Regions from separate parts of the Pararhizobium sp. A13 genome, predicted to be linked through region 1. Evidence: predicted binding sites of a transcription regulator. Region 1 holds the regulator's gene; the other holds the start of a gene.
What was found. Region 1 encodes LexA, which represses DNA repair genes until DNA is damaged. Its sites were predicted from a motif close to TGTTCNNNNTGTGTTCNG; they were not measured.
Positions count from the first base shown of each region.

Region 2: the regulator LexA is predicted to act here: its motif matches at 5,949-5,966, upstream of recA (recombinase RecA).

Region 1 covers NZ_CP149510.1:3,180,229-3,187,652, forward strand. Annotated here, with positions in the region: tRNA gene WI754_RS15715 (tRNA-Cys) at 354-427, opposite strand; gene lexA (transcriptional repressor LexA) at 785-1,501, opposite strand; gene WI754_RS15725 (hypothetical protein) at 1,731-1,883, shown strand; gene WI754_RS15730 (hypothetical protein) at 1,931-2,206, opposite strand; tRNA gene WI754_RS15735 (tRNA-Asn) at 2,399-2,473, shown strand; gene WI754_RS15740 (class I SAM-dependent methyltransferase) at 2,701-3,531, shown strand; gene WI754_RS15745 (LysE family translocator) at 3,667-4,299, shown strand; gene WI754_RS15750 (cyclopropane-fatty-acyl-phospholipid synthase family protein) at 4,496-5,749, shown strand; gene WI754_RS15755 (SMR family transporter) at 5,899-6,261, shown strand; gene WI754_RS15760 (SMR family transporter) at 6,248-6,574, shown strand; gene WI754_RS15765 (SDR family NAD(P)-dependent oxidoreductase) at 6,562-7,404, opposite strand.
Region 2 covers NZ_CP149510.1:3,322,063-3,329,486, reverse strand. Annotated here, with positions in the region: gene WI754_RS16465 (response regulator) at 1-1,496, shown strand, start outside; gene WI754_RS16460 (DinB family protein) at 1,538-2,062, opposite strand; gene WI754_RS16455 (TetR/AcrR family transcriptional regulator) at 2,160-2,777, shown strand; gene pyrF (orotidine-5'-phosphate decarboxylase) at 2,900-3,808, shown strand; gene WI754_RS16445 (pseudouridine-5'-phosphate glycosidase) at 3,954-4,877, opposite strand; gene WI754_RS16440 (carbohydrate kinase family protein) at 4,909-5,856, opposite strand; gene recA (recombinase RecA) at 6,093-7,184, shown strand; gene alaS (alanine--tRNA ligase) at 7,408-7,424, shown strand, end outside.

The DNA of each region.
Region 1 (7,424 bases):
TCCGGTGTGCGCTAAAAAGGCTGAAAGAGGCTGCTCTTCAAATCGCGTCGGCCCCACTTGGGAAGTGCTTGATATCCGTACTTTAAGTTCCCCGGTGGCGGCGTCGAACACCAAGCTCCATGTTTTGATGTTTCCATGGGGCAATCCCGTCTTTCGAAAATCCTTCACAACGATCATTTTGAGGGGGCCCTCATGGTCGCAACATGTTGCATTTCATGTCGCGTGAACTAGCCGAGGGTAGCCGGAAACCGTTGGAAATCAAGGGAACTGGATTGCAACATGATGCGACATGCTGGCATCAAGTCAATTGTCCAGAATCGCCCATAAGGCTTTAATTTCATTGTGGAAAATTTTGGAGGCCTCGCCCGGAATTGAACCGGGGTACAAGGATTTGCAGTCCTCTGCGTCACCACTCCGCCACGAGGCCTCGTAACGATCATCACTTAATCGTGACGGGCGTTTAGACCGATTTCCGTTCCAGTGCAAGACGCCATGATCGAATTCCAGTTTTTTCTCATGGGAGAATCCAGTCTCCCATCCATTGCCGCTTCGGTTCCTCAGGAAATGCCGCGCCTAATGCATGTCGTCCAAAAGTGTGCCGCGGTTTTGGGACAACCACATGCATAAAAACAAAGACCTAAAGCGCAGCGCATGAATCCGTTTTGACGCGATGCGCTTTAGCGGATGTGCCGACGCGCCGGATCATTGCCAAGCCCCCGCTCCCGTCAATTTTCAAAGAAAATCAGCCGTCTGCGTCCGCTGGCGTCCGGATTCGGCTTGCCGCTTAATGGTAACGTCGGATCAGACCGACCAGTTTGCCTTGTATCTTGACTCGGTCGGGGCCGAAAATCCGGGTTTCGTAGGCAGGGTTGGCAGCTTCGAGCGCAATCGATGCACCCTTGCGGCGAAACCGCTTCAGCGTCGCCTCCTCATCGTCCACCAAGGCGACGACAATCTCTCCCGGGCTGGCGCTGTTGGTATTGCGGATGATGACGGTGTCGCCATCGAGAATGCCGGCCTCGATCATCGAATCGCCGCGCACTTCCAGCGCATAATGTTCGCCGCTCCCGACCATCTCGAGCGGCACGGAAATATCGTGCGTATTGTTCTGGATCGCCGAGATCGGCACACCGGCCGCGATTCGCCCCATGACCGGGATAGAAACGGAACTGTTCTCATTGCTGGCCGGTACGGCCTTGGCGGTGGCTGGCGCCGGCGGAGCGCCGCGGCTGCCCTGGATAACGCTCGGCGAAAAACCACGCTTGGGCTGGAGGCTCATGGAATAGGCCTCCGGCAGCTTGATCACTTCAAGCGCGCGCGCCCGGTTGGGCAGACGCCGGATGAAGCCGCGCTCCTCGAGCGCCGTGATCAGCCGGTGAATGCCGGATTTGGAAGCGAGGTCCAGTGCATCCTTCATCTCATCGAAGGACGGCGGCACACCCGATTCCTTCATTCTTTCGTGAATGAACAGAAGCAGTTCCTGTTGCTTGCGGGTCAGCATGAAAGATCACTCCGGATCGAGAAACAAATCAAGAACGAACACTATATGTTCCATATGTGTTCCGCAAGTCCCTAAAATTCGTTGAACTTTTTCAAAGCGCGATTTTATTGGGCTTGTCCCGCCGAAAGCCGGCATTCATCACGCCGCCGCGGAACATTCGCAACCGTCCGGCCGTTTTCCGCTCAGCGGTGTCGAGGCGCGGCAGGGATTGCTGGGCCGACCGGTATTGATGGTTCTGATCGGCAGCCTCGTGCTTGCCCTCATTGCCTGGGGCGGCGTCGAGATGTTCGGCGAAAGCACCGACAATGATGCCGCGACGCAGGTTCAGGAAATCATTCCGGCGGCCAAGGATGCCGTGAAAGCCTTATCCGCCACGACTTGATTGCAGCCCCTCCAGCCCCGGTGAGGCCTTTGCAGATTGGCGCCGGGTTACGACGTCTGCCGCTTGCGCGCCCACCAGACGGAAAGTCTGCGGCGCTGGCGCCGGACGAAGGCGAGGTCATGCGACAGCACGATCAGGCCTAAGGGCACCATCCAGAAGCCCAAAACCGGGAGGAAGCCCAGGATACCGCCAAAGAGCAGCACGGCACCAAGTGCAATGCGCAAGGCCCGCGATTGAGGCAGGCGCAGGCGCCACGACCCGAGAATGAGTTCATGCGCGCGCGCATCGATACCGAATTTTTTCGTTTTCTGCGGTTCTGCCATAAACTCACCTGCTACACGTCCGATGGCGAGCACCACGGAGCGAATTTGCATTGCGGCTCTTCAAGTGCGCCGCTCTCCCCAGATGGGGAGTTCTCCACAGTCAGACAAGATTGTGCACTTTTTTTGAAAAACTGCTTGGCAAATCGGAAAAGCATTTGTATTAGCAGCCTCACTTCTGCAGCGCGCAGATGATCCCTGGTAGCTCAGCGGTAGAGCATTCGACTGTTAATCGACAGGTCGCCGGTTCGAATCCGGCCCGGGGAGCCAGTTTCAAAGGGCTGCACTTAATGGTGCAGCCCTTTTTCGTTGCATATTTTTCAATGATGCGAGACCGGCCAGCCTGCTTAATCGCCTCGACCCTGTTCACAACTGCATTGTCGCCTATACTCTCGGTACTGTTTCGCGCGCATTGCAGCGGGATCGCTGTCCTGTCGTCCGACGATAAGTGCGCCGGGACGAGCTTGGTGCGCCGGCTCTGACGGCACGGGATCACAATGACAGCCGAAAAAGTGTCGCTGACCGGGGAGAAGCAAACTCTCCTCATCACGCTTTACGCGAAGGCCGGGGAAAGCCGCCTGCCGGATTCCCTTCTGCAGGATCGTTTCGCCGCCGAGACCGTCCGCCGGATCGACTATGACTTTTCGCGGCTGAAGGTTGATCGCGACATGATGATCGGCGTGGCGATGCGCGCCCATATTCTCGACGGCTGGACGCGTGACTTCATTGCACGCCATCCCGACGCGACCGTCCTGCATCTCGGCTGCGGGCTGGACAGTCGCATATTCCGCGTCGATCCGGCGCCGAATATCCGCTGGTTCGACGTGGACTATCCCGAGGTTGTCACGCTACACCGAAAACTCTATCCCGAGCGCGACGGGTACAGTCTGATCGGTTCGTCCGTGACGGACCCGAAATGGCTCGCGGATGTGCCCGCCGACCGTCCGACCATCGTCATCGCCGAGGGGCTTTTTCCTTATCTTCCGGCCGACGAGGTCCCGAAGCTGCTGCGGCGGCTCACCGCGCATCTCCCGAGCGGTGAGTTGGTCTTTGATGGCTATAGCCGGCTCGGACTGGAACTCATCAGCTGGCAGCCTTCGGTGCGCGCGACCGGAGCCAGGCTGCATTGGGCGATAAACGATCCGCGCGACCTCGAAAGGCAGGTTCCACGGCTGAAACTGCAAACTGAACTTCCGGCCTATGATCCGGAAGGTTACGATCCGAGGCAGATCGCCAGGCTATCCTGGGCGGCGCGTTTGACGATTCTCGCCTTCGCCGCAGTTCCGGCCCTTGGGCGAATCGGCTGGCTCTTGCGCTTTCGGTTTTGAAACGCTCTGCCCAATATGTGCATGCTCCCGCGGGGCTTGACGCGTCCGGCGGTCTTGCAACCGACGAGCGCGACAATACGTCAATTCCGTTGTACAAAGAACTTCCGCCCTCACCCGCCGGAACCGGAGCCGACAATGCCTGCAACCGACCTGCTGATCGCCTTTCTTGCCACGACCGCGGTCTTTGCCTACATCCCCGGCCCTGCCATGCTTTATGCCGCGGCCCAGACGATCGCACGCGGTCGGTGGTCGGGGCTGATGGCTGCATTGGGCATTCATCTCGGCGGCTATGTCCATGTTTTTGCAGCGGCCGCCGGCTTGTCGATCCTGTTCCACGCCGTGCCGATGCTTTACATGGCCGTGAAATTTGCCGGAGCGGCCTATCTTGTCTGGCTCGGCATTTCGCTGTTTCGTGCCCGGGTGCGAGAGGATGTCGCCCTGCCCGGCATCGAGCCGAAATCCGGCCGGCGCGCCTTTTTCGAAAGCGTCACCGTCGAGGTTCTCAATCCCAAGACGGCGATCTTCTTTGTGGCCTTCCTGCCGCAATTCGCCGATGTTTCCGCCGCTTTCCCCGTCTGGCTGCAGCTTGCCATTCTGGGGACCATCGTCAATCTCATGTTTTCTTCGGCCGACATCGTCTGTGTGCTTCTGGCCGGCGCGGTGATTGGGCGGCTGCGCCGCTCGGGCCAGGCGCAGCGCCTCATGCAGCGCGCCGGCGGTGCAATGCTGATCGGGTTGGGTGCTCATCTTGCCTTTCAGAAGAGCTGATTCTTAAGCGAGAACCGCGTTCGCGAGACTTTTCGCAAGACCTGAAATAAAAAAGCTATGAAAACAATAACGCTTCCCCCGCCCCGATGGCTCGTGATTGTTTGGAGGCACGGATTTTCTCATGAAATCAACGTTGGCGACCCGGCGAAATGAGGTTATTTTGTGTCAGGAGCAATGATTTCCGAGGATCTGTCGTATGAGCACAGCAGACGCCTGTTCTTGCGAGCCGAAGGATGGCGAGCGCCTTTCCGCTGAAAATCTATCACGTATCATCAAGGGGCTGCCCGCCAAGGCGCAACGGGTGCTGCGCGGTCTCGTTCACATGCAGGCCGGCTGCCTGAAACTGACATTGCCGGATAGCCGCAAGGTCGTCGTCAAAGGCAAGACAGAGGGACCTGTCGCCTCGGTTACCCTTCACAACTGGAACATGCCACAACGGGCCCTCAGCGGCGGCACCATCGCCGTTGCCGAAAGCTATATGGACGGTGACTGGGACAGCCCGGATGTCGGCGCCTTCCTCGAACTCTTCCTCGTCAACACCGATGTCGGCCGTAATTTTTCCAATGGCGCCCGCGGGGTGCTGCGGCTGGTCGAAAAACTCCGCCACTGGCTGAACGCCAATACGAAGACGGGCTCGAAGCGGAACATCTCCGCCCACTACGACCTCGGCAACGCCTTCTACAAGCAGTGGCTGGACCCGACCATGACCTATTCCTCGGCGCTCTATTCGACCGGGGCGAATGATCTGCAGTCGGCGCAACGCGCCAAATACCAGGCGCTCGCGGACGCTGCCGGGATCGAGGCCGGTCACCACGTCCTTGAGATCGGCTGCGGCTGGGGCGGTTTTGCCGAATATGCGGCCGGCGAGATCGGTTGCAAGGTAACCGGGCTGACCATCAGCCGCGAACAGCTCGCTTTTGCCAACGAGCGGATGAAGAAGGCGGGGCTGTCCGACAAGGTCGATATCAGGTTCCAGGACTATCGCGACGAGACGGGGCTCTATGACCGGATCGTCTCCATCGAGATGTTCGAGGCCGTCGGCGAGAAATATTGGCCCGCCTATTTCGCGCAGTTGCAGCGCTGCCTGAAGCCCGGCGGCAAGGCCGGCCTGCAGATCATCACCATCAAGCCGGAAGCCTATCGGGAATATCGCGCCAACCCCGACTTCATCCAGAAATATGTCTTCCCGGGCGGCATGCTGCCGACGCGCGAACATCTGATCGATCTCGGCCGCAAGGTCGGACTGAAGATGAGCGGCGATTTCGGCTTCGGCCTCGATTATGCCCGCACGCTGGCCGAATGGCGCCAGCGCTTCTGGAGTGTCTGGGACAAGGTCGAGCCGCTCGGCTTCGACACCCGCTTCAAGCGCCTCTGGGAATTCTATCTGTTCTACTGCGAGGCCGGTTTCCGGGCCAAAAACATCGACGTAAGACAGATCGTCTATGAATGAGGGTATGGCCTGCGGCACTCAGTCCAGGCTCAACCGCCGAATGCTTCAACGTCTCCCCAGCAATAAAGTCGTTGCTACAGCTTTACCGCCGCTGTCGGGCGGCTTATGCACACCAAGGTTTTTTCAATCGACCATTCCAAGGGGATGACGTGCGTCTTGCATGGGTTTTTCTGGCGCTCGCCATTGCCACTGAAGTTATCGGCCTGACGGTGATGAAAGCCGCCTCGTCCGGCGGTGGCGCCTGGGGCTATGCGGTGATGTATGTCTCCATCGCCCTCTCCTATGTCTTCCTCGCCAAGGCAGTGAAGAAAATCTCGGTCGGCGTTGCCTACGCGATCTGGGAAGGTTCCGGCATTGCGCTGATCACGCTGGTTTCCGTCTTCGTCTTCAATCACGTGCTGAGCAATCAGGAGATGATCGGCCTGATGATGGCCGTCGGTGGCATCATTCTCGTCAATGCCGGCGAAGTTCACGAGGAGGAGCAAATGGAAGTGGCCGATGACCGCGTCTAACGTCTATTTCCTCTTCGCGGTGCTGGCGGGCGTGCTTGATGTCGCAGCCAACCTTGCTTCCACCAAGTCGAACGGATTCGCCCGCCGCGGCTGGGGCGCCCTGTCGATCCTGCTGGTACTCGCGGCGTTTGCCCTATTGGTGGAAGCGGTCAAAGGCATGGAACTGGCGATTGCCTATGCCATCCTCGGCGCTACCGGGATTTTTGGCACGGCCATTTCTGCCCGCATCCTTTTCGGCCAGAAACTGAAGCCGATCGGCTGGGTCGGGCTTGTCCTCGTCTTCGGCGCTGTGGTCGTGCTTCACACGGCCTGAGGGTCGCGCGCCATCGCTTCCGCGGCGCGACGCTGCGTCACAAGCGGTCGGTTTTTCCATCCGGTCGCCCAGTTCAATACCCAGAAGTAGAGCCCATAAGGCAGCAAGCTGAGCATTTTCATCCTGTAGGTGAAGCGCTTCGGAAAGGTGATCTCGAAACCGTTTGATTTCAGGCCTTTGGCGATACCGTCAGCCGCCTCTTGCGGGCTGATCAAAACCGGCATCGAAAATATGTTCTTCGCAGTGGACGCCGTGTCGACAAAACCTGGATTGATGATCTGCAGACGTATTCCGGTCTTGTCGAGATCGAATTTCAGGCTCTCGGCCATGTTGATCAACGCCGCCTTCGTCGCGCCATAGGCAGCGCTCGTCGGCAGACCGCCGTAACCCGAAACGGAGGAGACAATGGCGATCTGCCCGTGGCCTCGCGCCTGCATGTGACGCACGGCTGGCAAGAGACAGTTGACCGTCCCGTGCAGGTTCACCGCAAATGTCTTCTCGAAATCCTCGCGATGCATATCCTCGCCGTGCACCGGGATATGGACGCCGGCATTGAGCACCGCGAGCGCCATCGCGCCGTGTTCATATTCGATGGCCGCGAGAACGCGCTCCATGTCTCGCGGATCGGTGACGTCGCCGTCCAGCACGATGATCTTGCCCGGTCCCGGCGCTTCATGTTGGAGCTGAACCAGCTTTTCGTGGTCTCGGGCCGTGACCGCCACGTCGAAGCCGTCTCTTGCCAGATGCAGTGCCAAGGCGCGGCCGATGCCGGAGCTTGCGCCCGTCACCCAGGCCAAACCATGCTGCGGATGTGCGACAAAGTCGGTCATGGGTTTTCCTTTCGCCGTTC
Region 2 (7,424 bases), 140 kb from region 1:
TCTTGAGAACCAATGCGCCGTTCCTGAAACTGTTTTCGGGCGTTGTCTCGCAGGATGACATGGAGCATGGGGCGCTGCTTGAAGCCGTCGTCCACGCGCCGGACCGGCCGCAACTGCGTGAGGCGCTGGAGGCGGCCAAGGACCGGCAGGGCGATATTGCCCCTATCGATTCGCTCCATCCGACCGATGAGACGCGGCATTTTCGCTTTTATGTGAACGCCGTCATCGACCAGAGCGATCAGGCGCCGGAAGAAGCAGCGATCGTCTATGCCGTGGAGATTACCGAGCAGAAGGCGCTCGAAACCCAGATGGCGCAGACGCAGAAGATGAATGCGGTCGGCACGCTGGCAGGCGGTATCGCGCATGACTTCAACAACGTGCTGACGGCGATACTCCTCTCCTCGGATCACCTGCTTCTCTCGGCCCGTCCGTCCGACGCGAGCTTTGCCGATTTGATGGAGATCAAGCGCAACGCCAACCGCGCCGCAGTGCTGGTTCGCCAGCTTCTCGCCTTTTCCCGCAAGCAGACCATGCGTCCAACCGTGCTCAGCATGACCGACGTCGTTGGCGATCTGCGGATGCTGGTTGATCGCATGACCGGCACCAACGTCAGATTGGAAGTCGATTACGGCCGCGATCTCTGGCCGGTGCGCACCGATCTTGGCCAGTTCGAACAGGTCATTCTCAACCTTGCCGTCAACGCCCGCGATGCCATGCCCGATGGCGGCGTGATTACGCTGCGCACGCGCAACCTGCCGGCTGCGGAAGTCGCGGCGCTGAACAGGCGCGAACTGCCGGAGGAGGATTATGTGATGGTCGAGGTGTCCGACCAGGGCACGGGCATTCCGCCCGAGATTCTCGACAAGATCTTCGAACCCTTCTTCACCACCAAGGAAGTCGGTAAAGGCACCGGTCTCGGGCTGTCGATGGTCTACGGCATCATCAAGCAGTCCGGCGGCTACATCTATCCCGAATCCGAAGTCGGCAAGGGAACGACGTTCCGCATCCTGCTGCCGCGCTATATCGAGGAAGCGCCACTGCCGGGCGACGTGGCTGACGCGCCGGCCGCCACCCTGCTTGGAACGAAGCCTCCTTCCAAGGCGGAGGAGCCGACCGACCTTACCGGCAACTCGGCTGTGGTGCTTCTGGTGGAGGACGAGGAAGCCGTCCGCCGCGGTGGCAAGCGCATGCTGGAGACCCGCGGCTATACCGTGCACGAGGCAGGTTCGGGTGTCGAGGCGCTCGAGATCATGGAGGAACTGCACGGTGCGGTCGATATCGTCGTCTCCGACGTCGTCATGCCCGAAATGGACGGGCCGACGCTGCTTCGGGAAATCCGCAAGAGTTATCCGGACCTGAAATTCATCTTCGTCTCCGGCTATGCCGAGGACGCCTTCGCCAAGAACCTGCCGGCCGACGCGAAATTCGGCTTTCTGCCGAAGCCGTTTTCGCTGAAGCAGCTTGCCGTTGCCGTGCGCGAGATGCTGGATAGCTGATTGCCGTCAAGATTGCGACAAGTGGCAATCGTGCGTGCCCGTCAAGCCGAAACGGACGGCTCGCCGCCCTGTAGTCGCCGCCCTGGTTCAGTCTGGTGAAGGTAGACCGCAAAGGTGTCCCAGGGCGGGGTGACCGAAAGCTGCCAAAGGAGTCGACCAACCTCGCCCCGGTGATAGCCTCCATGCAGGGCAACATGGGTCAGCATCTCTTCTCTGGACATATAACCCTTGTCGCCATCGGTGAAGGCGAATGGGATGGTCTCGCGTAGATTTGCAGGTGGCACGCTGCGAAGATAGTTGAGATACCATTGATCGGAAGATGCCAAGGCAGCACGCAGTTCGTCCAATGTTGGCGTCTCGGCCGTATTGCCGGAGGCATAGTTGTGCTGCACGCCGCTTAGATTCGCGGCGAAGATTTGAGCCACCACATGATAGTGATTAATCAGCCGCAAGGCAGTGTGCAATTCGCTCTTGTGCTGCGCTTGGTCGAGAGTTTCCAATTTGTCGAACAGGTCATTGTTGGCCCAGGCATGATAGCCGAAGAGCTTTTGGAGTAAGGCGGTCATTGCGGTCCTTCCAAATTGTGTGAAATGTGAGTAAAGCGTTCATATTCTCTACGAGGGGATTCCGTTGTCTACTCGCATTGCAAAGCAGCAGCCGGTAATGCGGAAAGAGCCCAGCCAAGCCCGTTCCCGCGCTACGGTTGAAACGCTCATCCAAGCTGGTGCTCGCATTTTGAGCGATGAAGGATGGGCCGGTTTCACGACCAACAAAGTTGCTGACTTAGCCGGAGTGAGCATCGGTTCGCTGTATCAGTATTTTCCGGACAAGCTCTCGTTGGTCGATGCTATTCGCCGTCGCCACCTCGACGACTGTCTTGCAGTCCTGCGGAAATCTCGCATCAATGGGCTATCGGCGGCGCAATTCGCGGCGAACCTCGTTCGCGATATGATCGCTGCCCACAGCATCTATCCTGGACTGCATAGGGTATTGCTTGATGAAGCTCCCAGCTCTGACGACTACAGGAATCCCAACAGCGAATTTGAGATCGAATATCTTGCCTACTATGTGGAAGCTGTGGCTACTCACCGGAAACGCCAGCCCAGTGTAGCCGACCACACCGCCGCTCTGGTCATTTCCGATGCTATTGATGGAGCGATCCACAATGCCGCGCGCCGTGGCACGATAGGAAATCCGACAGTGCAGAGCGAACTTGTTCGACTGGTCAGCCTATACCTTTCGGACGCGGGCGATGTTGGGTGGGATCAGGACGAGTCCTAATTTAGAACGGACGGCGGCGTTTTAGGTTGTGGCAAAAGGCCGTTGCGATGTTGCAACTGTCAGACGCTTTCATTCTGAGCAAAAGGCCTGCGTGACCCGGCAATCTGAAAGGACAAACCGACATGAGCAATCCGACGTGGGGCGAACTGGTAGAAAACAATATCGAGCGGTTCGGTGATCTGGTCGCCGGCATTGATCCGTTTTTACCCGAGATTCCGGGCTTCTTTGGTCAGCGTGACGAGGGCGCCTGGATTGGCGACTTCGTGAATTTCGTCCTCGACACCATAGAGGGGCAGGTCGGGTTCGTAAAATTCCAGTCAGCCTATTTCGAAGCCTGCGGTCTCGCCGGTCTGGCCGCTCTTTCCGCTGGAATGAAAAGGGCAAGAGAAGCAGGTATTGGTGTCATTCTCGATGCCAAAAGGGGAGATATAGGTGCGACCGCCGCTGCCTATGCCCGCGCCTATCTGACGCCCGTATCTCACGGTGGAAGCGCCGACTTTGAAGCTGATTGCCTCACCGTCAATCCCTTGATGGGGCCGGATACTCTCGAGCCCTTCGTGGATTGCGCCACGCGTTTCGGCAAAGGCTTGTTCGTTCTGTGCCGAACATCAAATCCCGGCGCCAGCTGGCTTCAGGACAAGATGGCAGGCAACCGTCTCATCTCCGATCGTGTGGCCGATTTGATCGGCGGATACAGCACTATTCCCGGTTCTGCCTCGCGCCTCGGCCCGGTCGGGGCGGTGATCGGAGCAACGGCGCCGAATGAAGGCCGGCGATTGCGGCAGTTGCTGCCCCGCACGATCATTCTCGCGCCGGGCCTCGGTGCACAAGGCGGGGATCCCGCCTCAATCCATTCCTTGAGAGGCAGCATACCCGGTGATCTGCTCGTGCCTGTGTCTCGCGGCCTCAGCCGTGTCGAGGATCGTGGCATTTCAGCCAGTGACTATCGCCAACTCATCACAAGCAGGATCAAAGGGTTCAAGGCCGCAATTGCCTATGACTACGCCGATATGCGAACCCGTTTGGCGTAATCGGGTTCAGGAGCAGACGTGTCGCAGAACTCGCTCACAAAAGTCTGAATTCTGCAACCATGTTTTGCAATACCGCCCAAACAAACCTTCCATATTTCGGCCAAGGCCAGGCGCCACGCTTCGCGTTTCCCAGCGCCTGTTGGCCCTATTCCAGCGCAACCGCGATCTCGGCGGCAAGGCGGGCGTTGTTCTCGACCAACGCGATGTTGGTTTCGAGGCTGCGGCCGTCGGTCAGTCCGAAGATGCTGTCGAGCAGATAGGGCGTGACCGCCTTGCCGGAAATCTCGTCGCGTTCGGCATTGTCGAGCGCCCGGGCAATGTAGATTTCCATTTCGTCGCGCGGGATTTCGTTTTCCTCTGGCACCGGGTTGGCGATCAGCATGCCGCCATCGACGCCGAGCAGGTCGCGCATCTTCTGAAAATTGGCGATTGCCGCCGGGCTGTTGAGCATCAGCGGGCTTTTCAGGCCAGAATCGCGCGACCAGAAGGCCGGGAAGATGTCGCTGTCATAGGTGACGACCGGAACGCCGCGGGTTTCCAGCACTTCGAGCGTCTTCGGAATGTCGAGGATGGCCTTGGCGCCGGCGCAGACGACGATCACGCCGGTGCGCGCCAGTTCGTCGAGGTCGGCGGAAATGTCGAATGTCTCCTCGGCCTTGCGGTGCACGCCGCCGATGCCGCCGGTCGCAAAGACACGGATGCCAGCGCGAGCCGCCGCGATCATGGTCGCCGCGACCGTGGTCGCGCCGGTGCGGCGTTCGGCGATCGCAAAGGCGAGGTCGGCGCGCGACAGCTTCATCGCGCCTTCGGTCTGAGCCAGCGCTTCCAGCTGCGCGTCTTCCAGACCGATGTGCAAGATACCGTCGATGACGGCGATCGTTGCGGGTACGGCGCCTTCCTCGCGGATGATCGCCTCGACGCTGCGGGCCATGTCCAGATTGCCGGGGAAGGGCATGCCATGGGTGATGATGGTCGATTCCAGCGCCACGAGCGGCGCGCCGCGCGCCTTGGCGGCAGCGACTTCGTCGGAATACTCCATCGGCAGAAGGGGTGAAAACGGCTTGGTCATCGCGGGTCCTTTTTGGCTTTTTAAGGCGCGTTCATGACAGGATTTCGGCTGGCGGCACAAGCCGAATTGCTTCTCTCAGCGCCTCGCGCGACATTTTTTCCGACACGGCGAGCGGTGAGCGGACGGTGATACCGGCAGCAGCGACACCTGAACGCAGGCAGACGTCCAGCGGCTCTCCTTCCAGAAATGCCGCCAGGAAACCAGCGGCCAGCGCATCGCCGGCGCCGGTAACATCACCCAGCGCATCGAGGGCGGGTGGGGCGACGGTGATGGTCTGCCCCTGCCGAAATGCGATTGCCGATCTGCCGCCGCGGGTGATGACGCCGCCGGAAAGACCGGCCGCCTGCAGGGGGGCGGGCCACGCCGCTGCCTCCGTCACATCGCGGCCCGTGAGGGCGCGCGCTTCCGCCTCGTTCATGAACAGAAAGCTGATGCCAGCGAGGCTGTTTGCAAGACGCACGACCTTGGCGGGTGAAATGGCGATGGCAGCGACCGGCTTTGATTCCTGTGCGGCCCGCTCGATGAGGCTCGCGAGGGTTTCTTCCGGCAGATTGGCATCGGTGACGACAAGGTCGCTCAAAGAAACAACCTCCCGCATGGCGCGTTGCTGCAGCCGCCGTGGGGAGAACAGCCGGTAGAGATCCATGTCGGCCAGCGCGATCACCAGATTGCCGTCGTTTTCGAGAATGGCCGTGTAGCTCGGCGTCTTGCGATCGAGGAAGACGAACGGGTTGTCTATCACGCCCGCTGCGGCGGCGGCCTCGGCGACCGTGTCGCCCGCCGCATCGCCGCCGCGCGGACTGATCATGCGGACCTCGAGCCCGAGCCGTGCCAGATTGCGCGCCGCGTTGAAGCCGCCGCCGCCGGCCTCTTCGAACCAGCTGCCCGGATTGCTCGCGCTTGGAACAGTCGCGCCGGAGATACGCCCCCGGCGGTCGATATGCGCGCCGCCGAAGATGGAAACTTTACTGCCTGTCATGCGTTTTCCCGTGTGTCTCTGCGATCCGATTCGTCGTGCCGGTCTCTTGATTGCATTTCTTGTTCCACTTTTTTACCGGCTTCTGAAAAATCCGGAACAAGGAAAGAACATTCAGTCATTTATTTAATTTTTTCAATTATATAGACGCCTCTTGCAAAATGAGAACAAAAAGTGTACATAGCTTTCATCGGCAGCTTCATTGCCTCAGCAGCTTCCATAACCTAAAGGTGGATCAAATGGCACAAAACTCTTTGCGGCTCGTAGAGGACAAATCGGTGGATAAAAGCAAGGCACTTGAAGCGGCACTCTCCCAGATCGAACGGTCGTTCGGCAAGGGATCGATCATGAAGCTCGGTGGGAAGGACAGCATCGTCGAAATCGAAACCGTTTCGACGGGCTCCTTGAGTCTGGATATCGCACTCGGCATCGGCGGGCTGCCCAAGGGGCGTATTGTCGAAATCTACGGACCGGAAAGCTCGGGCAAGACGACGCTGGCACTGCAGACGATTGCCGAGGCCCAGAAGAAGGGTGGCATCTGCGCCTTCGTCGATGCGGAACACGCGCTCGATCCGGTCTATGCCCGCAAGCTCGGCGTCGATCTGGAAAACCTTTTGATCTCCCAGCCGGATACCGGCGAACAGGCGCTTGAAATCACCGATACACTGGTGCGCTCCGGTGCGATCGACGTTCTCGTCATCGACTCCGTGGCAGCGTTGACGCCTCGGGCTGAAATCGAAGGCGAAATGGGCGACAGCCTGCCGGGGCTGCAGGCTCGCCTGATGAGCCAGGCGCTGCGCAAGCTGACCGCGTCGATCTCCAAGTCGAACTGCATGGTGATCTTCATCAACCAGATCCGCATGAAGATCGGCGTCATGTTCGGTTCGCCGGAAACGACGACGGGCGGCAACGCGCTGAAGTTCTACGCGTCGGTTCGTCTCGACATCCGCCGCATCGGCTCGGTGAAGGAGCGCGAAGAGGTCGTCGGCAACCAGACCCGCGTCAAGGTCGTCAAGAACAAGATGGCGCCTCCCTTCAAGCAGGTCGAGTTCGACATCATGTATGGCGAAGGTGTTTCCAAGACCGGCGAACTCGTCGATCTCGGCGTCAAGGCCGGCATTGTCGAAAAGTCGGGCGCCTGGTTCTCCTACAACAGCCAGCGTCTCGGCCAGGGCCGAGAAAATGCCAAGACCTTCCTGCGCGACAACCCGGATACGGCGCGCGAGATCGAACTTGCGTTACGCCAGAATGCCGGCCTGATCGCGGAAAAATTCCTTGAAAACGGTGGACCGGAAGCCGGAGACGATGGTGACGATGCCGCTTTGGCATAGGATCGTCTGATTTTGCCGGATGACTTCGCCGACCGCCCTTTGACAGGGCGGTCGGTTTTCTTTTGCCGTCTGGACAGGGGTTGGCGCGGACGATAAAAGCCTGTGTTCCAATGGCGGGAGTGGGATCAGCGAATATCCGGCGATCCGCGATTTTCAAGAGTTTTCCGGTTCGCGGTTCGGCCAAGTCGGCCGTGGACGTCTGATGCAGAGGTAAGGGCGCATTATGAACGGCGTGAATGA